DNA from 2 places in the Bacillus sp. SSR7 genome. Region 1 is predicted to be linked to the other one. Evidence: predicted binding sites of a transcription regulator. Region 1 holds the regulator's gene; the other holds the start of a gene.
What was found. The regulator LexA, encoded in region 1, represses DNA repair genes until DNA is damaged. The targets are predictions, from matches to a motif close to CGAACATATGTTCG.
Positions count from the first base shown of each region.

Region 2: a site for LexA is predicted at 6,973-6,986, ahead of AC0NJG_RS21810 (Y-family DNA polymerase). Genes of this name have one in related genera too.

Region 1 covers NZ_JBVVXV010000005.1:2,552-14,292, forward strand. Annotated here, with positions in the region: gene spoVK (stage V sporulation protein K) at 1-865, shown strand, start outside; gene AC0NJG_RS11405 (hypothetical protein) at 898-1,032, opposite strand; gene AC0NJG_RS11410 (trimeric intracellular cation channel family protein) at 1,132-1,755, opposite strand; gene hflX (GTPase HflX) at 1,848-3,122, shown strand; gene AC0NJG_RS11420 (methionine gamma-lyase family protein) at 3,115-4,386, shown strand; gene glnR (transcriptional repressor GlnR) at 4,562-4,951, shown strand; gene glnA (type I glutamate--ammonia ligase) at 5,000-6,334, shown strand; gene AC0NJG_RS11435 (PadR family transcriptional regulator) at 6,713-7,036, shown strand; gene AC0NJG_RS11440 (DUF1700 domain-containing protein) at 7,029-7,571, shown strand; gene AC0NJG_RS11445 (DUF4097 family beta strand repeat-containing protein) at 7,572-8,378, shown strand; gene lexA (transcriptional repressor LexA) at 8,465-9,085, opposite strand; gene AC0NJG_RS11455 (YneB family resolvase-like protein) at 9,227-9,883, shown strand; gene AC0NJG_RS11460 (DUF896 domain-containing protein) at 9,929-10,168, shown strand; gene AC0NJG_RS11465 (bifunctional metallophosphatase/5'-nucleotidase) at 10,192-11,741, opposite strand, start outside.
Region 2 covers NZ_JBVVXV010000014.1:133,498-145,238, forward strand. Annotated here, with positions in the region: gene AC0NJG_RS21775 (hypothetical protein) at 81-827, opposite strand; gene AC0NJG_RS21780 (DUF3967 domain-containing protein) at 1,097-1,699, shown strand; gene AC0NJG_RS21785 (hypothetical protein) at 1,851-2,711, shown strand; gene AC0NJG_RS21790 (hypothetical protein) at 2,785-3,120, shown strand; partial or broken gene AC0NJG_RS21795 (peptide ABC transporter substrate-binding protein) at 3,765-4,595, shown strand; gene AC0NJG_RS21800 (hypothetical protein) at 4,902-5,276, opposite strand; gene AC0NJG_RS21805 (YolD-like family protein) at 5,324-5,665, opposite strand; gene AC0NJG_RS21810 (Y-family DNA polymerase) at 5,662-6,927, opposite strand; gene AC0NJG_RS21815 (DUF4083 family protein) at 7,644-7,823, shown strand; gene AC0NJG_RS21820 (SMI1/KNR4 family protein) at 7,877-8,308, shown strand; gene AC0NJG_RS21825 (HU family DNA-binding protein) at 8,509-8,781, opposite strand; gene AC0NJG_RS21830 (amidase domain-containing protein) at 8,901-9,119, opposite strand; gene AC0NJG_RS21835 (hypothetical protein) at 9,526-10,056, opposite strand; partial or broken gene AC0NJG_RS21840 (Y-family DNA polymerase) at 10,405-10,788, shown strand; gene AC0NJG_RS21845 (UDP-N-acetylmuramoyl-L-alanyl-D-glutamate--2,6-diaminopimelate ligase) at 11,136-11,741, shown strand, end outside.

The DNA of each region.
Region 1 (11,741 bases):
AACAGTAATTTCGAGTGAAACTACTACGAAACACGAGATGTTGCAAAGAATTGAAGAAGAGATGGGAAAACTCGTTGGGATGGATGATATAAAAAAGATAATAAAAGAAATATATGCTTGGATTTATGTGAATAAAAAAAGACAAGAAATAGGATTGAAGTCTGAGAAACAAGTACTTCATATGTTATTTAAAGGGAATCCAGGTACAGGGAAGACAACTGTTGCTAGAATGATAGGGAAATTATTATTTGAGATGAATATTCTATCAAAAGGGCACCTAGTTGAAGCTGAACGTGCGGATCTTGTAGGAGAGTACATCGGTCATACAGCTCAAAAAACAAGAGATTTAATAAAAAAAGCAATGGGAGGAATTTTGTTTATTGATGAGGCGTATTCATTAGCCCGAGGGGGAGAAAAAGATTTTGGAAAAGAAGCAATTGATACGCTCGTAAAACATATGGAAGATAAACAACACGGTTTTGTATTGATTTTAGCTGGATATTCCAGAGAGATGAATCACTTTCTTTCATTGAATCCAGGACTACAATCTCGTTTTCCGTTTATAATTGAGTTTGCGGATTACTCAGTAAATCAGCTGTTAGAAATAGGGAAGAGGATGTATGAAGAACGTGAATATCAGTTATCGAAAGAGGCTGAATGGAAATTTAGAGATCATTTACATGCTGTAAAGTACTCATCGCAAATTACATCCTTTAGTAATGGGCGATACGTCCGGAATATTGTTGAAAAATCAATTCGTACACAAGCTATGCGGTTGTTACAAGAGGATGCGTATGATAAATATGATTTGATTGGAATATCAAGTAGTGATTTGATGCTTGAAGAGGAGACGCACAGTACGTAAACTGTGCGTCTGTTTTTTATATAAGTGCTTTATTATTTTTTTGCTTTTTCTTGATAAGATTTATGGAAACGTTCCATTTTAGCGCTTTTTTCGTGTGCAGAATTAGGATCATGTCCAATTTGACCTACTGAGCTTTTTTGAGCCCCTTTATTCACATGGTTTGTCATTTGTGTTCACCTCGCTTTGAGAATTAGTATAAACATTATGTGAGGAAAAACTCGTTAGAAAAGAAAAACCTCTTTACGATTTGTAAAGAGGTTGGATTGCTATTTATGCATTGAACGTTCGTTTGTGTCGATGCGTCTATGCGGTAAATGCCATTTGTAATGAATAGAAACCATGCGGAAGCAAACAATTAAAATGAATAAGGTGTATAGAGCCCAATCGCTAACAATAATTTGAGCGCCGATTAAGAAACCTGCCAGAATCGTCCAAAAAGCATATACATCAGCTCGAAGAACGAGAGGTTTTCTACGGGCTAAAAGATCGCGGATAATACCGCCTCCAATGCCGGTTAAAACGGCTGCTACGATTGTAGCGCTAATTGGTAAATTTAATTTTTGAGCGTATAATGCCCCTTGTACGGCAAATGCTGATAAGCCGATAGCATCAGTAATGTTTTCCCACTTTTTCCAGTGTTTAATTAATTTATTTGGAAAAAGAAAAATAATCGTCATTGATAAAAGTGCGATTTGGAATAACATGTCTTGTTGCCAAAACGCGACAATCGGATAGCCGATTAATAAATTACGAAGGGCACCTCCCCCAAATGCGGTTGCCATTCCTAAAATATACACCCCGAAAATATCATAATCCTCTTCCATTGCAACAATGGCTCCGCTTAATGCGAAAGCAATTGTGCCTATGATGCTAAAAATCTCCCATGCCATGAATTTTCTCCCCCGCTAACTAGATGAAATGTGCTTCCTCTGCTATTATATTAGAAGGTTTAAATTTCGAAAAGGATGAGTGAACATATTTGATGGAAGAAAAAGAAAAAGTCATATTAGTGGGCTGTCAATTGCCGCAAGATGATGATGAAAAATTTATGCATTCCATGAAAGAACTTGCATCATTAGCGAAGACTGCGCAAGCAGAATTGTTAGTGTCTACAACGCAAAAACGACCGAAGTTTCATCCGGCGACTTATATAGGTAAAGGTAAATTAGAAGAGCTTACGATGTTAACTGAAGAATTAGAACCGGATGTTATCGTTTTTAATAACGAATTAACGCCGAGTCAAATTCGGAATTTATCCGCAGTATTAGATGCGAGGGTAATTGATCGAACGCAACTCATATTAGATATTTTTGCGCAACGTGCGAAGTCGAGAGAAGGGAAGCTTCAAGTAGAATTAGCCCAATTGCAATATACAATGCCGCGTCTTATGGGACAAGGATTGTCTTTATCACGTCTTGGTGGTGGTATTGGAACGAGAGGACCGGGTGAGACGAAACTTGAGACTGATCGTCGTCATATTCGATCGCGCGTTGATGAAATAAAGAAGCAACTTGCAGTTGTTGTGGAACATCGAAAAAGATATCGTGAAAGAAGAAAAGATAATAAAGTATTTCAGGTTTCATTAATAGGATATACGAATGCGGGAAAATCTACGTTGTTTAATAGATTAACGGAAGCTGATACGTTTGAAGAAAACTTGTTGTTTGCAACGCTAGACCCGACGACAAGGAAGATGCCGTTACCTTCTGGTTATACAGTATTACTAACTGATACGGTTGGTTTTATACAAGATTTACCTACGTCATTAATTGCTGCATTCCGTTCGACATTAGAAGAAGCTGGTGAAGCGGATGTTATTTTACATGTTGTGGATTCTGCAGACCCTAATTATATAGGGCATGAGAAAACAGTAAAACAATTATTGTCAGAACTCGAAATTAATCATATTCCTATCATTACGCTATATAATAAAAAAGATGAATTACATCAAAACTTTATTCCGTTTCCGAAAAGTGATTTTTTAATGACTAGTGCTTTTGAAGAAAAGGATCTATTACATATAAAAGAAGCGATAGAAAAGAAAATGAAGGAAGAAATGAATCGTTATCAAGTGGAAATACCTCCGAGTGAAGGTAAGTTATTAACTCTATTAAAGACAGAGACACTATTAACGAAAATGGAGTTTTTGGAAGAGAAATTTGTATATGATTGCGCGGGGTATATTTTTGCTCATTCATCGCTTAATGTACAATTAAAGAGATTTTTAGTGGAAGAAGGAGAAAATAAAAATGTTTGATCGTTTGAAAAATGGAGAAAAAATTGCTCCAATCGTAAAAGAAGTAGAGAGCCAAATTACAGAAGTACATAAACGTGCGGATGAAGTAATTGAAAGCAATCAGTTTCGTGTATTAGAAAGTTTTCGTAAAAACAAAATTAGCGATTCACATTTTATTCCGACGACAGGTTACGGTTATGATGATATTGGCCGTGATACGTTAGAAAAAGTGTATGCAGATGTATTTGGAGCGGAAGCTGGTCTTGTTCGTCCGCAAATTATTTCAGGTACTCACGCAATTTCAACAGCGCTATTTGGTATTTTACGTCCAGGAGATGAGTTATTGTACATCACGGGTAAGCCGTATGATACGTTAGAGGAAATTGTTGGTGTGCGCGGAAAAGGTGTAGGGTCATTCAAAGAATATAATATTGGTTATAATGCAGTTCCGCTTACTGAAGAGGGGCTTGTTGATTTTGGAGCTGTTGCGGCTGCCATTCATAGTAATACGAAAATGATCGGTATTCAGCGCTCAAAAGGTTATGCTACTCGTCCGTCGTTTACTATTTCTCAAATTAAAGAAATGATAGCGTTTGTTAAAGAAATTAAACCTGATGTTGTTGTGTTTGTAGATAACTGTTATGGCGAGTTTATTGAAGAGCAAGAGCCATGTCATGTTGGTGCAGATTTAATGGCAGGTTCGCTTATTAAAAACCCGGGTGGGGGAATTGTTAAAACTGGTGGTTACATTGTTGGTAAAGAACAGTATGTTGAAGCGTGTGCATATCGTTTAACATCTCCAGGAATCGGTGCGGAAGCAGGGGCATCTTTATACAGTCTGCAAGAAATGTATCAAGGTTTCTTCTTAGCGCCGCATGTAGCAGGACAAGCGCTAAAAGGTGCGATTTTTACAGCTGCATTTTTAGAAAAGTTAGGAATGAATACATCACCAGCGTGGAATGCACCAAGAACGGATTTAATTCAATCTGTTCAATTTGATGACAAAGATCGCATGATTGCATTCTGCCAAGCAATTCAATATGCATCTCCGATTAACTCTCACTTCACTCCATATGCCAACTATATGCCGGGGTATGAAGATGATGTAATTATGGCTGCGGGAACGTTTATTCAAGGTGCAAGTATTGAATTGTCGGCTGATGGTCCAATTCGTCCGCCTTATGTTGCTTACGTACAAGGTGGGCTAACTTATTCACATGTGAAGATTGCGATTTGTTCTGCAATTGATGCATTAATTGAAAAAGAATTATTAACAATTTCTTAAAGGGAAGCTGTCGATTTCGACAGCTTCTTTTGCGTGAAAGTAATGATTTATTTCATTAGAAAAAAGAATGAAAAATTTTTTAAAAAAATCATGTAAGAAAAGCTAACATCTATTGACACTAAACATAACATGGTATAAAATGAGAAGCAGTTAAGGCGAAGGAGGAACTGAAACAATGAAAGAAGATAGACGTTCTGCCCCGCTGTTTCCTATTGGTATTGTTATGGATTTAACACAATTGTCTGCACGTCAAATTCGCTACTATGAAGAGCATAATCTTGTTTCTCCAACCCGTACAAAGGGGAATCGTAGATTATTCTCATTTAACGATGTAGATAAGTTGTTAGAGATTAAAGATTTATTAGATCAAGGCTTGAATATGGCTGGTATTAAACAAGTGTTACTAATGAAAGAAAATCAAACAGAAGCAGTGAAAGTAAAAGAAGAAACGAAAGAAATTTCAAAAACTGAGCTTCGCAAAATACTTCGAGATGAACTACAACATACAGGTAGATTTAATCGAACTTCATTGCGACAAGGTGATATTTCAAGGTTTTTTCACTAAAGAGAACTGATTCTGAAGGTGTTTAGAGGGACTAAGGAGGAATTTATAATGGCTAGGTACACAAAAGAAGATATTTTCCGTTTGGCGAAAGAAGAGAATGTAAAGTATATCCGTTTACAATTTACGGACCTTTTAGGGGTAATTAAAAACGTAGAAATTCCAGTGAGCCAATTAACAAAAGCTCTTGATAACAAAATGATGTTTGATGGATCTTCTATTGAAGGTTTCGTACGTATTGAAGAATCTGATATGTACTTATATCCAGACTTAGATACTTGGGTGATTTTCCCTTGGACAGCTGAAAAAGGTAAAGTAGCTCGATTAATCTGTGATATTTACAATGCAGATGGCACTCCATTTGAAGGGGATCCACGTAACAATTTAAAACGTGTATTAAAAGAAATGGAAGCTTTAGGATTCTCAGATTTCAATCTTGGACCAGAGCCAGAATTCTTCCTATTCAAAGTAGATGAAAAAGGAAATCCAACATTAGAATTAAACGATAACGGTGGATACTTCGACCTTGCGCCGATGGATCTAGGGGAAAACTGTCGTCGTGATATCGTTCTTGAACTTGAAGAAATGGGCTTTGAAATTGAAGCGTCTCACCATGAGGTTGCTCCAGGGCAACACGAAATTGACTTCAAATATGCAAATGCAATTCGTTCATGTGATGACATTCAAACATTCAAACTTGTTGTAAAAACAATTGCTCGTAAACACGGTTTACACGCAACATTTATGCCAAAACCATTATACGGTGTGAACGGTTCAGGTATGCACTGTAACTTATCACTATTCAAAAATGGTGAGAACGTATTCTATGATCAAAACGGTGACTTACAATTAAGTGATGACGCTCGTCACTTCATCGCAGGTATTTTAAAACACGCACCAGCATTTACAGCGGTAGCAAACCCAACTGTAAACTCTTACAAGCGTTTAGTACCTGGATACGAAGCTCCTTGTTACGTAGCATGGTCTGCACAAAACCGTAGTCCATTAGTACGTATCCCTGCATCTCGTGGTATTAGCACACGTGTAGAAGTACGTAGTGTTGACCCAGCTGCAAACCCGTATTTAGTAATGGCAACATTATTAGCAGCAGGTCTTGATGGAATTAAAAACAAATTAACTCCACCAGCTGCAGTAGATCGTAACATCTACGTAATGACAAAAGAAGAGCGCGAAGAAGCAGGTATCGTTGATTTACCGGCAACATTAGCGCAAGCTTTAGTTACGTTACAATCAAATGAAGTGGTATGTGGTGCACTAGGTGACCATTTACTTGAGCACTTCATCGAAGCGAAGGAAATTGAGTGGGATATCTTCCGCACACAAGTTCACCAATGGGAACGCGATCAATATATGTCTCTATACTAAGAGGTGAGGAAGCCCTGATACTACGGTATCAGGGCTTTTTTATTTGTCGGCAATATAGGTGTTAGTTGAAATGAATTGAATAGATGCCTGAAAAAAATATGACGGTATTTGAATTTCTATTCCATATCTTTAATGTAACGTGGTGAAATTCGAATTGCTTTGTGTTCCAAAAGGGTGGATAAGTAAAAGTAACATGCGTAATATCTATAGGTATAAAAAATTGTACGATATGTTGTGTTCGGTATTGGATATGTTTAATACTAAAGTTCGATTGTTTAAAACTATAGTACCTTGCAATAAATAATACTAAGTGGTATATTATGGATATGTCTGGTACCGTGTATTGAACAGTACTGAAATGAGAAAGGGGGATTGTCCTTGAACGTTCAGTTTAAAAAAGGTGTGTTAGAACTGTGTGTATTGGCACTTGTGAAACGTAAGGATTGTTACGGTTATGAACTTGTTCAACAAATCTCAAATAAATTTTTAATATCGGAAGGGTCAGTATATCCTTTATTACGCCGTTTAACGAAAGAAGGATATTTTCAAACGTATTTAAAAGAATCTACGGAGGGGCCACCTCGCAAATATTATCAACTAACTGAGCAAGGGGAAACGCAACTGAATGTGTTAGTAACAGAGTGGCGTGATTTTGCGAAAGGTGTACAAGAAATTATTGAAGGGGTGGAATGGGATGAGTAAAGAACAGTTTCTTAAGGAATTATCAAGTCACCTTAGAAAGTTACCGGACGAAGAAAGAAAAGATATTTTATTTGATTATGAAGAGCATTTTCAGTTTGGGATAGAAGAGGGGAAAACTGAATCGGAAATAATAAAGGGGCTTGGCTCTCCGAAAGTAATTGCAAAAGAATTACTCGCTTTATATCGTTTCGATGAAATGAAAAAAGACCCGTCGACTTCAAATGTGACAAGAGCTGTCATGGCAGCGATTGGACTTAGTTTGTTTAATTTTATTATTGTGTTAGGCCCTTTAGTTGCAATTATTGCTTTTATATTTTCTTTTTGGGTCGGTGGGATTGCTAGTGTAGTGACACCATTTTTTGTTATTGGAAAAGTTTTTGTGGGTACTTTTATATGGTTGGATTTATTCGTTAGTATAACTTTTGTTGGAGTAGGTTTGTTGTTATGTATGATTGCTTATTATAGTACGAAGTGGTTTAAAAGGCTTTGTGTACGTTATGTAATATGGAACTTCAAAATGATAAAAGGGGAGTAGATGATGAAAAAAATATTGTTAGCAGCAATTGCTTGTATCATTATTGGAGTAATTGGGATTTCACAAACATATGAAAAAGCAGTGCAAGCTGCAGAAGAAGGAAACAAAGAAGATAAAATTAAAAATGAAACACTAAAAAATATAGAAGTTAAGTTAGATGTCGGGGATATTGTTGTCCAAAAATCTTCTGACGCTTCTTTTTATGTAAAGCAATCAGGAGATGCGCGTAAACAAGAGATTCGTATTACTGAAGATGGTGATACATTAAAAATCATTGGAGAAAGAGAAAAAGGTGCTTCATTTGATTTTTCCTTTTACGATTTTAGGTTTCAAACGTCTACAGTGACTCTCCTTGTGCCTGAACGCTCTTACCAAGATGTAAAAGTAAATTCATCTGCTGGACAAATTGAAATAAGTGATGTGAAAAGTGACCGTGTAAGTGCTAGAACACTTACTGGAGAAGTGGATTTGAAGCATGTAACGGCTAAGAATGTGGAGGGATCTACAAAAGCTGGTGAAGTAAACTTTAAAAAAGTAATAGGGAAAGTGACTGCAAAAACGACCAGTGGGGAAATAAATATTCTAGATCATGATTCTACGTATAATCTAGAAGCAAGTTCAACTGCGGGAGATATAAATATTACTTTATCGGAAAAACCAAAAGATGCGGTAATTACTGGGCAAAGTGCTGCCGGGGATGTAACAATTTTTAATAAAGAAAATAAAGACGTAACAATTGGCAAGGGGAGTAAAAAGATTAGTGGTAAAACAGCTGCGGGCGATGTGACGATTGAAACGCGTTCATAAGAAATAGAATGTATGAAAATCTATCAAAATACAAAAAAGAAGATAATTACCGTATATGAATAGGGTAATTATCTTCTTTTATATTCTTAATGTAAATCACGATATACGCCAATTACTTTACCGATAACTGACACTTGTTTTAAAATGATAGGTTCTAATGAAGAGTTTTCCGGTTGTAGACGGAAATGGTCTTTTTCTTTATAGAAACGTTTAACAGTTGCTTCATTATCTTCTGTTAAAGCGACTACAATTTCACCATTATATGCAGACTGTTGTTGGCGAACAACAACTAAATCTCCATCGAAAATACCAGCTTCAATCATACTATCTCCAGAAATACGTAACATAAACACTTGATCTGCTCCTGCGACAATGCTAGCTGGAAGAGGGAAGTGTTCCTCAACGCTTTCGACTGCTGTAATTGGTAATCCAGCAGTAACTTTCCCGACAATTGGAACTTGAATAACAGATTGTGTTTCTGTATCCATTCGGTCTTCACCTAAAATTTCAATTGCACGTGGTTTTGTTGGATCGCGTCGAATGTATCCTTTTTCTTCTAATCTTGATAAATGTCCGTGCACTGTAGAACTAGAAGCGAGGCCGACTGCTTGACCAATTTCACGTACGGAAGGTGGATATCCTTTTTCTTGTACTTTTAGCTTAATAAAGTCGAGAATGTCTTGCTGGCGTTTCGTTAACTTTTCCATGTTTTCTAACACCTCGTTTTCTTTCATTTTTCTTATTAATAAGTATAACATGTGAAAAAACATTCTACAAACATAAGTTCGAACAAAAGGCGAATTTATGTTACACTAAAGGGAAATTATAGTGAGAAAGAGGGGTTCATAATGAATGCAATTATTTATGCGCGTGTGAGTACAACAAAAGAAGCACAAGAAACATCATTAGTACGTCAAAAAGATGAATTATTGCATTTAGCGGAGCGCTATCAAATGAATGTTACTAAGGTGATTGAGGAACAGGCTAGTGGCTATACAATTGAACGTGACGGCATATTAGAAGTGTTAGATACAATTCGAGACGAACAAATTGATGTGCTACTTATACAAGATGAAACGCGCCTTGGTAGGGGGAATGCAAAGATTGCGTTAATGCACTGTTTACATAAAGAAGGAATAAAAGTATATACGCATACACATAATGGTGAATTGCAATTGTCGGATTCTGATTCAATGGTATTAGATATTATTGGTATTGTTGAAGAGTATCAAAGAAAGATTCATAATTTAAAAATTAAACGTGGTATGCAACGAGCAGTAGAAAAAGGCTATCGTCCAGAAAATAATTTAAAGAATCGTCATTTAAGTGTAGGACGAGAGAAGAAAGAAGTGCCAATTGAGGAAATTGTACGTTTGCGTAAGAGTGAACTTACTTTTGAAGAAATTGCAGCAACACTACGTGGCTTTGGTCATAATGTTTCAAAAGCGACGGTACATCGTAGATATGTAGAGTATACAAAGCAATTGCTTGATAAAGAAGAGTAACTATTGTATGATAATAATCAGTTTTGATTAGAAGGGGGATTCGAGATGCTTAGTCACGAACTCGTTGAACGCATTAACTTCTTAGCGAAAAAAGCAAAAGCTGAAGGTTTAACTGAAGAAGAACAACGTGAGCGTCAATCGCTACGTGAACAATATTTAAAAGGATTTCGTCAAAATATGTTAAACGAACTAAAAGGAATTAAAGTCGTTAACGAACAAGGTACTGATGTTACACCGGCGAAATTAAAAGCTTTAAAAAAGCAAGATAATGCAAAATTAAACTAAAAGATGGGCGAAGCCCATCTTTTTTATTTATTATAATCGTTAGTAATAACTTTCCAGTTGTTATTAACTGTTGCTTCTATCTTTTTATGTTTCAATATATAGTTAGCGATAAGTTCAGACATATCTGTTGGTATGTCTTTTATTACGGGCTTATTTTGAAACATAAAGAAGTTCCCTCCGCCGCTTGCGCGATAATTATTCATAACGACGTCATATTCTTCGTTCATATTAAGAGGAGTGCCTTTATGTTGTAAAGATTCTACTCTTTCGCCAATTGGTTTTGAAATGTTTAATACGTACGAAATTCCTTCCCACATATCGTAATTATAGTGTTGCGGCTTTGGTTCTATAAAGGTAGGGTTTACGATGATAGATCCATTTTCTTTTAATGTGAAATAAGAAGCAGAGAGTTCGAGAGCATCTTTTATATCTGAGCCAGTTATTCTAATTACTTTTAATGTATTTGGATAAATATAATTAGAAACGATGTCACGCATTGTTACATGTTCCGGGAAACCTGGAGATGTATTATGGAATAGGCTTGTACAAGAAATGGAAACATTAGCAATATCCATCTGTATTTTATTTATGAATTCAATAAAAGGATGGTCTTTCAAACGAGTTTGCATAGCATCTGAAATTTGCATGTCACCGTGGATGGTTCCAATAGGTTGATCAAGCCATTTTTGTGTTTTCTCTTCATAATCGGCTACCAAGTAAAGAACATCTGGATCTGCCTCGATTTCTTGCACAGTCAATAGTTCTGAATAACTCTCTTTTTTTACCCACTCTTGTTTCATTTTTTCAAATGTTATAGTTACTTTTCCAACTGAATGTCCATTACATCCAGTCTGTAAAATTGTTACACCATTACCCACTGTTTGAGCAATTTTTCGGTGCTGATGGCCTGTTAATAAAATATCTATGCCCTCAATTTCATGACACATTGCATACCCTTGGTTTTCACCTGTTAAAACTTCAGTCGGTTCTCCAGTTTGTAAATCGCGTTCAAATCCCCCGTGATACGCTACGACTAGTAAATCTGGTTTCTCGTGTTCGTGAATGTAAGCAACCCAATTTTTTGTTGTTTCTAACGCATCTTCAAATTGTAAGTCTTTAATGTGATGGGGTTGTTCCCAATTTGGAATGTAATGCGTTGTCATCCCTAAAATAGCAATTTTTATATTTGATTCAATGTGTTTTATTATATATGGTTTTCCGAAATAAGATTCTTTGCTGTTTTTATCTAAAATATTTGCTGATAAATACGGGAAGTTGGCAGTAGAAATAGCATGATTTAAGACATCAATTCCGTAATTAAATTCATGATTTCCAATCACTGCAGCGTCATAACGTAAATAGTTTGCTATTAATGACATTGGGTTTTTCTTATCTTTTTCATATGTAGCGTAATGATAAGTAAAGGGTGTTCCTTGTATGAAGTCACCATTATCAATTAATAGGACGTTTCTATTTTCGGAACGTTCTTTTTTTATAAGAGTAGAAATTTTAGCTAAACCAATTTCAGCTTTGGAGTTATCTTGATAGTGAATTGGATAAACAGTACCATGTA
Region 2 (11,741 bases), on a different contig from region 1:
ATGCTTTTTCAAACTTTGTAACACAACCATGAACAGTAAGACTTATAATATATATTGAAGAAAAGGACTCTTTGAATAAATCATGAGTCCTTTTTATCATTTAGAAGTGAAATTTGATTTGTAGTGTATTCGTTCATTGTAGATGTATGATAATCAATCCACTCTTCAACTGTCATGCTAGAATCTCTAGCGAACTTTTTGGCATATTTATGTACGGTTTTATTAGTTTCTTTAAAACCATATAGGTTAATGCCACCAGCGGTTTCGCCTATAAAATTAAATTCTCGGTGTTCATCAGGATAAAAATTAAACGCGATTTGATGGATTGTAGTATCGATTACGTACCCATCAAAGAGAATGTAAGAATGAAGTCCGAATAATCCGTTTTGATGCATGTTTTTTAGAATATGTTGACCATGGAATTCGTGATGGTAATAGCCTTGCATAAAGGATAATTTGTTCTTAGATATTTCATTTGATGTCAATAACAAATAATAAAGTAAAACACTTGCGTAAATACATAATCCGCCGTTTTTGTTGTGCTTTAAAACTTCTTTCCAGGCAAAATCATCTTTTTTTAGAAAAGAAGATACAAGGTTGTAATCTTCATATAAAGCAGCGTGTGTCAATTTTGTTAGGTATAGAACTGGTTTTATAGTTTGTGCGGTAAAGAGGTGACCTGGCGCTTGTTGACTTTGATAGCGTATAGGTTTTTGTTTCTTGTAATCATAACTTGTAAGCCATTCCTTTTTAAATACAGAGGAAATGTTTTTGATAACTATATTATGTGGATCTTGAGACTTGTTTATTTTTAGGGATATATCCATAAGAACCCTTCACTCGGATTTGTAATTTCACATACCGTAATCTTAGAGTTTGATATTCATATTATATGACGAGGACAAATTTGTTACCAGAAGATATATCGAAAAAAACGTCAGAGAATTCTATAATAAGTTACTTTTAAAGGTAACAAATATGTACAATCTATTAATCTGACAAAATACAGCAAAGACCGTACGAGCTTCGTCGATGGATTGTAAGAGGTTATTACTCTATGGATATGGAATTCTCCTTATAGGAGGTGCGTAGCGCTATGTCAGATACAGAAATACTATATACCGCTAATGAAGTTTATGATCGCTTAGGAGTAAAAAGCAGCACACTTAGAAAGTATTCGGATGTCCTGGAACGTGAAGGTTATATAGTAAAGAAGAATAGTAGAAGAAGAAGGGAATACACTGATTTTGATGTATTACTTATTGAAAAATTAGTAGAGTTGAGTAGAGAAGACGGTATGACATTAGAGAAATCAGCAAAAATGATTATTCAACAATTTGGAATAGAAAACAAAAAAGAAGATGCTAAGGAATCTGACTCATTACCTTATCAAGTACAGGTCCAATTTCAACAACAATATAGCGCTATGATACAAGAGATTAATAAGATGCAGCAAGCAAACCTATTAGAATTGGAACAAAGGTTAAGTGATCGCATTGATCAAAGAAATAAATTAATTGAAAACGATATAAAGGATCGTAAGGAACGTGAAGAAAGAATAGAAAAAAGGCTGGAACTGAGAGATGACAATCTAATGAAAATGGTTAGAGAGATCCAAGATGCAAAACGTACTATTGTATCAGCCCAACAAGAAATAGCGGCAGCAAAAAAGAAAGCCTTGTGGAAATTTTTGGGATAAGCACATTCATTAGTGGATGTACTCATATTTGTGATAGAAGAGAAATGATCTAAACTAAAAGTGTTTCGTATTTCTTTTGTTATTTGTATAATAAAGGAAGAGATATTTTAATAGTGGTTATAACATTAAGTAACTTCGAGGGAGAATTCAAATGGATATAACAGAGCAAAACGAAATGGATGAACTAAAAGCATTAAAAGATGAAACATTATATGATTTATTGATAGTTAAGCATTATTTGGATTTTCAAACAAATGGTAAAGCGCAAATGAACTTGTTTTTAAAACCGATGTTTAATTTTGAAAGGGTAACGAATATTGATGAGGTTTTTGAGTATACAAAAGCAATTAGGCAAGAAGTAGCTAAAATTTATCATTTAATTGGTAGACTCCAAGAGGGATTGGAGCAAAAGGGTGTTGAGAGTAATAAGACAGGAATTGATGTGTTTGCAGGGTTAGATATTGATTTGTTTTTTGTGAAATATCGTACAATCATAGACTATCTATTGCATATTGTCAGGTTGAATTATGGAGATGAAATGGAGAAAATAAAAAAGGTAAAAGATATTTTTGTTTTTCTGAAAGATAAGGCGAAAGAAAAAAACTACTCTACTTCATTAATAAATCATTCTTGGTTTTATTTAGTTGGGGAATATAGAAATGGTTTAGTTCATAGAGGAAGTAATTGTGCAGCATTTGCAGCTTCAAGTGACATTCCATTTCAAATCTATAAAATAGGTTTGGAAGATACTGTATTTGATAAAGAGTATTTATTATATAATGATGCCAATCTTTACAGTTTTCGCTACTTCTTTGTAGTGTATATGTCATATTTACATTACTTCATGGAAGAACTTTTCACTTTGATGTATAAGACAAGTCAAAATGGAAGTGCTGAACTAGAGGATTTGGACAATGATTTAGGTTATCTTACGAATAAAGAGATTGTTTTGAGTTGGACTACAGATTGCTATAATGCAATTATAAAATATTTGGAAAAATTTGATTTTTAGTAAAAAAACAGAACAATATATGTATATTTGATATTGAAATGTGATTAAAACCATCATAACAGGAGGAATATTCATGAGAATAATTTCAGCGCGCTTTAAAAATGAATCTTATAATTGTGATTGTAACGAAGAAATAGAAAGTGAAAAAGTTAATAGAGAAACATGGGAATGTAATGAATGTAAAGAGAAAATAGCTATTGATATAGGGAGTATAAGGGATGAATTAGTTAGATTACACCCTAATGAAATAAGTAAGTATGACTATGTTTTTAATCGAAGTGAAGAAGAGTTTTGTGCGGTGAAGGATGTTTTGCATTATAATGGGAAATATTACATTTGTATTGAAGGTTATGGAAAGATAAAGGTTGAAGCATATGAATTTGTAGATTGTATGAGAAATCAACATTAAATTTAAATCAGAAGTTGTGATTGTTTAGGAAGAGATCAATTGATTGTAGAAGAGCGTCCGTATTTTATAGAACAAATGCAAGAAATGAATTGTATATACAGAGAGAATATTGGAAATAATTATAATGCGGTTAAATGAATCTTTTTTTATGCATAAGATTCGATTGGTTAAGCTACTGATCATGGTGTATTCAATCGAAAAGAAACGGATGATCGTCACGAATAATCGGGCACATACATAGCCTGGTGCACCTGAATAAATTTAGTGTCTGAAAAAATGTCACATAAGGGATATATATTGTTAAATGTTTTACTGACAATACATAGTGAAAATTGCCTGGTTGATTTGCCCTAAATCAATACGGGGCTATTCGTGTTTGTTGGGAGCATTGTGTCTATTTTATTAATATAATTTCACATACCGTAATAAAAATACATTTTAATGATTGACACAATAATCTAAACAGTGCTACGTTTTTAGTGATATGAGAAAAAGAGGTTTATTGTATAGGTTAAATATCTTTAATGATAAGAGATGTCATAAGGTATAACAGGAAAGGTGATCTGTCTCTTTATATACTGTAAAATTCAATATATAGATAATTTAATTATATGAACCTCATATTTAGAGAGGGAGAAATTAAGATGTTAAAAAAAGTAACACCGGTAATTGCTACTGTGATGGGATTTGGACTGCTGTTAACTGCTTGTAGTAGCCCAGGAAGGGGAAGTAGCACAACGACAGGAGAAGGGAAAAGTGAAGCGAAACAATCTATTCATTTGCCCTATATAGCAGAGATCCCAACAATGGATGTAACAAAAGCAACCGATGGAGAATCAATGAATGTGATGAGGAATGTGTTTGAAGGGTTGTATACTCTTGGTGATGAGAATAAAACGGTTCCTGGTGTGGCTGAATCTTGTGATATAAGCCCTGACAAAAAAACATATACATTTCATCTAAGAGAAACAAAATGGTCGAATGGAACTCCTGTTACTGCCGAAGACTTTGTGTTTTCTTGGAAAAGAGCTGTTAATCCTGATACAGCGGCGGAATATGCGTTTTTATTTTTTGATATCAAAAATGCAAAAAAGATAAATAGCAAGGAATTAGCTGTTGATCAGCTGGGAGTTAAAGCTATAGATAATAAAACATTAGAAGTACAGTTGGAGCAACCTGTACCGTATTTTATTCATCTAACAACTTTCTCGACATTTTTACCGATTAATGAAGAATACTTTAAAGAAAAAGGGAAGCAATATGGTTTAGAAGCGGACCAATTACTTTATAATGGAGCGTTTACATTAGAGAATTGGAAACATGAGCAAAGTTTTCAGTTTAAAAAGAACAAAAATTATTGGGATGCGAAAACAGTTAAATTAGATGAAATTAATTTTGATGTTGTTAAGGATAAAGCAACTGAAATTAATTTGTATGAAGCGGGACAATTGGATCGTGTAGGGTTAACGGGTGACCCCTACTAGAGCTTCATAGTGATAGTTGAAATCGTCTTTTTGTTTAGTTGGATTATGTGGTTTATGGATTGTATATAACGCTTGTTTATAACGCAAATACTTTTCATATCTGGAATTTGTTTTTCCAGTGTTCTTTTTGGAATTAATATAACAAACATAACCTCTAGATTCTTCGATGTTTTTTTGAACCTGCTCGTATAATTTTTTATCGTAATTAATGACGCTATACATATTTAATACTTTATAAAACAATTGATCAACTCCATTTGTTAATAAATTTTTTTGCTGTTTGTAGTAGTATCATTTTTATTTGAATTCTACATAAAATTTAGTGTCAATAATTCCAAAAGCAACTTTACTTGGAAATGGATTATTTCCTACTGAAGCAGCTTGCAAACAAGAAAACACCCAATGTTCCAGTTCGAAGGGTAAGCGGTATGCTTGAAGACTACCATCATTGTTTTTTACTGTTACAATCGGTGCATTTATCCTGGTTGTAGCAAAACCATCCGTTGTTATCATTGCTACTGCATCATTCGATTGAAAACCAGCGCTTAACACCTCGTAAATTACCCCGTCTTTCTTATTAATAATCATAGGTATATTTAGAAAGGGATAGCTATTAATATCATTATGAATAACTACTCCTGCTGTATTCTTTCTTATCTGATTCCCTTGCATTTTATACACTCCTTTATAAGGTTCCAACATGTTCACTTACATGCTTTCTATTTTACATCTATTATATTAGAAAATTGTAGTTTCATCTTGTTACCAAAAGCATCCGTACATATAACAGCGCTATTTAACGGATCAATATCAACAACAGTCATATAACCTGAGAGTAAATAACCGTCTTCATAATATGAAATTAATATTTCTTCTTCAGATAATAAGGAACATACTAGCATATTTTCAATTCGTTCTTTTTCTTCAGTTGTTAAAATTGGACGGGTGACTTTGTGTTGTTCCTTAATGATTTCATGTATCCCATCAAATTGGGGTGTTAATGCTGCGAACGGAGCCCACTTCACCATTCCGCGTCCCTTTGGCATATTAGCGTTGCTCATTTTCTGTGTCCTCCTATCAGTGTGTTTCTATATCTAGCTGTGGCGTTATGAGTGTAGGAAACACCCCGCAATATGCTGTTCTTCCCAAACCTTGTGCGTATTTCATCCATTACTTTTGTTAATTTTACTTCTTGTTCTCGCTGCGTTATGTTATCAAAAAGAGAAATTTGTTCCTCTCCTTCTTGGATTAGGTTCGTTAGAGAAATGCTTATGCTACGGATGGGTTCTCCAGTATATTGTTGATGTAAAAAGTATGTACAGATCTTATAAATATCCATTGTTAGATTAGTTGGACGACTTAAAGTATGTGTTTTTCTAATACCACCGTTATAACTTTTGCTATAACCGACAGAAAAATGAACGGTTTGGGCAAGTTTATTTTGTCTTCTAAGCCGATAACAAACTTCTTCTATATGTTCCAATAGAATAATCGGAAATTCTTCTATTGTGTAGTCACGCATTAAAATTTGGCTTTTCCCAACAGAAGTTGTGGCAGGAACATATTTTTCTGAAATGCGACTAAAGTCAATTCCGTAGCTATGTAAGTGTAATTCTTCTCCAATCTTACCGAAGCTCTGTTTTAAGTATTTAAGAGGGTAATTGGCTAAATCTCCTATAGAATGTATTCCTTTTCGATTCAGCTTTTCTTCCGTTTTGTACGAAATACCCCAAAATGTATTAAGCGGTCGTATGCTCCATAATTTTGTTGGGACATCTTCATATTTCCAATAAGCAATGCCGTTTTGATTCTTCTTTGCTTCAATATCTAAAGCTACTTTGCTCATTAAAGGGTTAGGGCCAATTCCTATTGTGCATTCGATCCGTGTTTTCGCATATATTTCACGTTTAAATTTCAACGCAAACTCATAGGGATCGTTAGCAAATAAATGAATACTATCCGTAATATCCATAAAGAACTCGTCGATGGAATATTGGTGAAAATCCTCAATAGGAACGTACTGCAAAGCTAGCTTTGTTATGTAATTGGAGCATTTTATATAAGTACCCATAATTGGATTTACAACAAGAATATCTTTTCTGCGAGGAATCTCGTATAATCTGGCCATCTTCTTTACCCCCAATTCTTTTAATGGGGGAGTGGCAGCTAATACGATTGAACCGTTTCTATTTACATCACCGACTACTGCCAATTTTGTATACATAGGATCTAACCCCATTTTGATGCAACTTACAGAAGCGTAAAAGCTACGTAAATCAACACATAAGATGATTCTATTCGGTAAGATAGAATAGTCATACACTGTTATTCCTCCCTATATAATAAGAACGTTCGTTCTTATTATATACGAACTTGCGTTCTTTTATAAAGAGTTTTTGTTTAAAAATAATCTTTTGCATAAAGAAAAGACACTCTTATATGAGTGTCTTTCAGATATTCTGCTTGTGGGAGCAGCAATTCTAACACCAATCAACAATAAGAGGGCATAGATATATATCCTCTTACTATTGATTAAAGGTACGAAATATAAAAGAAGAGACACTATACAGTGTCTTTTTTGTTGATATTGCTTTAAGGAAAATGTAGTGATTAATCAAAGAATCTTGGATGCTTCTTGGTTAATCTTAGTATAACATTATTTTTAATCTTAATATATGAAATTTTACATATATTAAGGTGTATATTTCAATTGATACCTTTGTTTTATGATCAAAAGAATACCGCCAGTATTTCCAAAAGCCTCCACATTAAGATTATGCACGATTTTATACAGTTTTTTGACCGATTCAGTAACAAATAACAAACCTAAAAACGCACTATAATATGGATGTATAAAAAATTATATAGGTAGATAGAACACAAAAGGAGTTTTCTTTGTGAGAGTAGGGTTCCTCCTTTTTCCTTGCTACCAATAATGAGACGTTATGTTAACCTGATATGTATAGAATATACAACAAAAATCAAACAACATATCAATTCTTTCAAATGGTAAAATAGGGGAAAAGGAGGTTCTAAATAATGCCTTTAGAAAACCCTATGTATTACATAGGAATTGCTATTATTTTAGTAATCATCGGTGCACTATTTGGCGGGATTATACGTATAATTCGGCATACTAGCAATCACAAAAAGCAAGATCCAGTTGAGCAAAAGTTAGATAGGGTTATTCAACTGTTAGAAAAACAAAACAAAGATTGACTCTCCAAACAGAGGGAGTTGTTGTTGAGATGAAGAAAAGGAAGGGAACATAAATGGAGTTGTATCGCAGTAAAATTAGAGAATTGCTTGAATTCAATAATCAAAGGGAGTATTTCTATAAAGAGAAAGAAGAAGCTATTCAAGAAGTTGAAGAGAGACTTAACGTAAAGCTTCCAGACAGTTACCGATGGTTTCTAAAGGAATATGGAGGCGGGGGTAATGGTCTATATGTGAACGACTGCAACGATATTTTGCATTACCATGACAGATTTAAGTCCTTCAACATTCCGAAAGGATATATTATTATTGAGCATTGCGATGAGTATTCCTATTGTTTAGATACGGAAAAAATGATGAACAATGAATGTCCTGTTGTAAACTGGAGTGCTCATGAAAAAGGTATCTATCCAGAATCGGACAACTTTTACAAACACTTATTAGAGAAAATTGAAAATGCAATTGAAAATGAGTGGTGGGAAGAATAATATATAACAAACCACAACACAATTCCTTTCAAGAAATACAAGCAGAATTACTTCAGTTTTCGAATTTTACGTAAACTAGCCCCTACAAGAGAGGCTAGTTTTTTTCTTAGTGTGGCTTTTTTCAAAAATGCTAGTATTTTCCCAACAAGGCCATTAAAAAGGGGCTGATATGAATATCAACCCCTTTTGATTATGTATAATTATTTCACTGCTTCTTTTAATTCTTTTCCAGCTTTAAAAGCAGGTGCCTTTGAAGCGGCGATTTGCATTTCTTCACCTGTTTGTGGGTTACGTCCTGTACGTGCAGATCTTTCACGTACTTCAAATGTACCAAAACCAAGAATCTGTACTTTTTCTCCATTTGCTAGCGCATTTGTTATTGTATCTAAAACAGCTTGTGTTGCTGCAGCTGCATCCTTTTGTGTAAGTTCTGCTTTTTCTGCTACTGCTTTTGTTAATTCAGTCTTATTCATTTTCTACACCTCGTTATATGTAATTAGGTGACTATTATAACGTGCCTATACTTTTGATGCAATTAGTACCATACCTATATATTTTTATAAACTAATTATAAGACTACTCTTTTTATTTTTTAAGATTGACTAAACTTTAATACACTGTAAGAAGAAGTTACAGGGAGAACAATTGGTGTGTCAAATTTACCAGGGCTATGTTGAGCTATCCTTGGACCGTCTGGTGTTTTTTTAATAACAAAAACAGTATGCCACATAGTTCCCGAGGAAGTTTCTTTATATTGTACTACATCACCTGCAGCTGAACCTTTCCATACTGAGGATAGAACAGTAGTTATAGTAAATTATCCAGAAGATAATAAGTATTATATATTTGAAAGATAATTTATTATTTATTTTCAAATTAAGTAGAAGAAAATTTGTTTATTCACTCTAATAAAAAGCTATCCATAAGAACAATTAATATTTTTTAGACATAAAAAAGGAGCAAATGATTTGCTCCTTTTTACTTAGAAAATTAATTTAAATTACCTAAATGCAGGATGCAATAACTAATTGCATAAAGAGCGATTGCTAGCCAAGTAACTATATACATAGCAATCTCAAATTTGGAAGCTTTTCCTTCTCGTTTGCTTTTTCTTAATTGCCTAATATATAAGAAACTACAAATTAAAAGTAATAGTGTAGCAACTTCCTTTATGTTTATTAATGTATTAATCATAAATAATCCTTATCCTTTTACATTTAGTTAGCAGGTGGAGTACTAGCAGGGCTAGCTCCACAAGTCATTGCAAATAAAAATATAGTCGCAGGTTGGATAGCTAACCCAAAAAATGCAAGAACACCTGCAGCTCCACTCCAATCCTTCGCATCAACATATTTCATGAATTTATTAAGCTCGCTACCAGTTATTCCAATTGCCTCAGACATACATCTTTTAAAAGCGCTTGAAGCATAAGCTACCGAATCATTTTCGTTCAAATATTCAGTAAAATAAACAATGCCCTCCTTTTGCTCTTCGCTGTATTTTGATTTATCTAATTCTTGTTCATTAACGTTATATTCCCCAGTAGCTTTATCTTCGACAATAATATCCGTGAAAATATATTCTAGTTCATTTGCTGCCTGAACGAGTTCTTGTTTAGAAGGGTGAGAACTTGGCAACCTTTCTTCAGCAAAAGCACTAGTTGTAAAAGACGTAACAAAGCACAAAACGATTAACAAAGAAAATATTTTCTTTGTTACTGAAAAACCTCTTTTCTTTAAAATCGACATACATTAACACTCCTTTTAAATTTTTTTATACATGTATATATTAATTATTCTATTAAACTTCATCTAAACCTTCTTTTTTCCAAAAAAATTCCATTTTCGATTTTATTTTTCTAATCTGTACTTTTTCTGTAAGTTTATATAAAATCCTAATTTTAAAACTAGAAACAAATTTTATAAAATGACGATAAAATATTAGCTGGATACCTTGTCAATTTAAAAAAACTTCACACCAAAAGAATTGAATAATTTTCCAATAAGAAACAAGCATATTTTCGTAAAATGAGTTGAATATTTTATGGTGAGTAGGAATATAATAAGAACATACGTTCTGTTAAGAAGACTAAAATAGTGTATGACTATTCACTTTGCCCAAATAATACTATATTTTGCCTAGATCTTGTTTCGTTTTTTGCATCTGTTTCTTGCGTCAAACTAGGTTATGATCCACTACAAACAAAGTTAGCGGTAGTTAGCGATACTACAAGACCAGGTTCTGTTGTGTTAGCTGCCACAAAACCACTTGAAAATTTAGGTATAAAGCAGGGCAGTCGGCGATATGAACTAGAAAATATACTAGGTGTACTAGTTGTAAATCCACAAATGGACACATACATACGCTGCTCTAACTACATAGCAAAGATTATATTGCAGTACGTTCCCCCTGAATATTATTTCCAGTACAGCATTGATGAGTGCTTTATACAGATTGACAACGTATTTTCTCTTTTTGCTAAGTGCCTATTCTACATATTCTAAAAGGGGTCTCACCAACTAAACGCGAATTTCGTACGCTAAGGAATTTCTAAGTTGAAAAACTTGGTTTTACCATACGTTAACAAAGTACCATAAACGACATTTAATGTTTGTTATGGTACTTTGTTTTTGATAATGAGTTTTGGAACTGGTTTTTGACCGTATTTCTTTCAGTTATATTAGAAGTAAATAGAGTTCCTTAAACGGTCGTTTTTGGTGCTGTTATTTATGCATCCGGCAAGAAAATTTGTATCATACAATTAATTCAGAATTTAAATAAAATGTTAAACTGAAAAGGTAGAATAATTATTGAAGAGGTGTTTATTTTGAAGCTAAAAGAAATAGCAAGTCTATTTTTGGTTAAAAAGACCGTTGGGGACATGGATACAGAAATTACAGGTTTACAAATGGATTCTAGAAAAATAGAAAAAGGAAATTTATTTATATGTGTATCAAGTATTAAAGGGTTTCTTGAGGATAGGCATCATTTTGCTGAAGATGCAGTGAAAAACGGAGCGGTAGCATTAATTGTAGAAAGAGACGTAAACATCAATGTTCCTAAAATATTTGTTAAGAATGCACGATATGCTATGGCTGTTATTGCCTCGCACTTTTATGGATACCCATCTGATGAAATGAAACTAATTGGAATTACAGGAACAAACGGTAAGACAACAACTTCGTATTTGCTTGAGAAAATTTTGGCTGACTATGGACTTCAAACAGGTCTCATGGGGAATAACGGAATAAAAATTGGTGCAGAATTGTATCCCACTGATATAAACACTCAAGAGCCGCCAATTCTTCAGCGAAATTTACGAGCAATGAAAGATCATCAGACAGAGTATTGTGTTATGGAAGTTACATCACAAGGTTTAGATATGGGTAGAGTTATGGGGTGCAATTTTAAAACTGCTGTTTTTACAAACTTA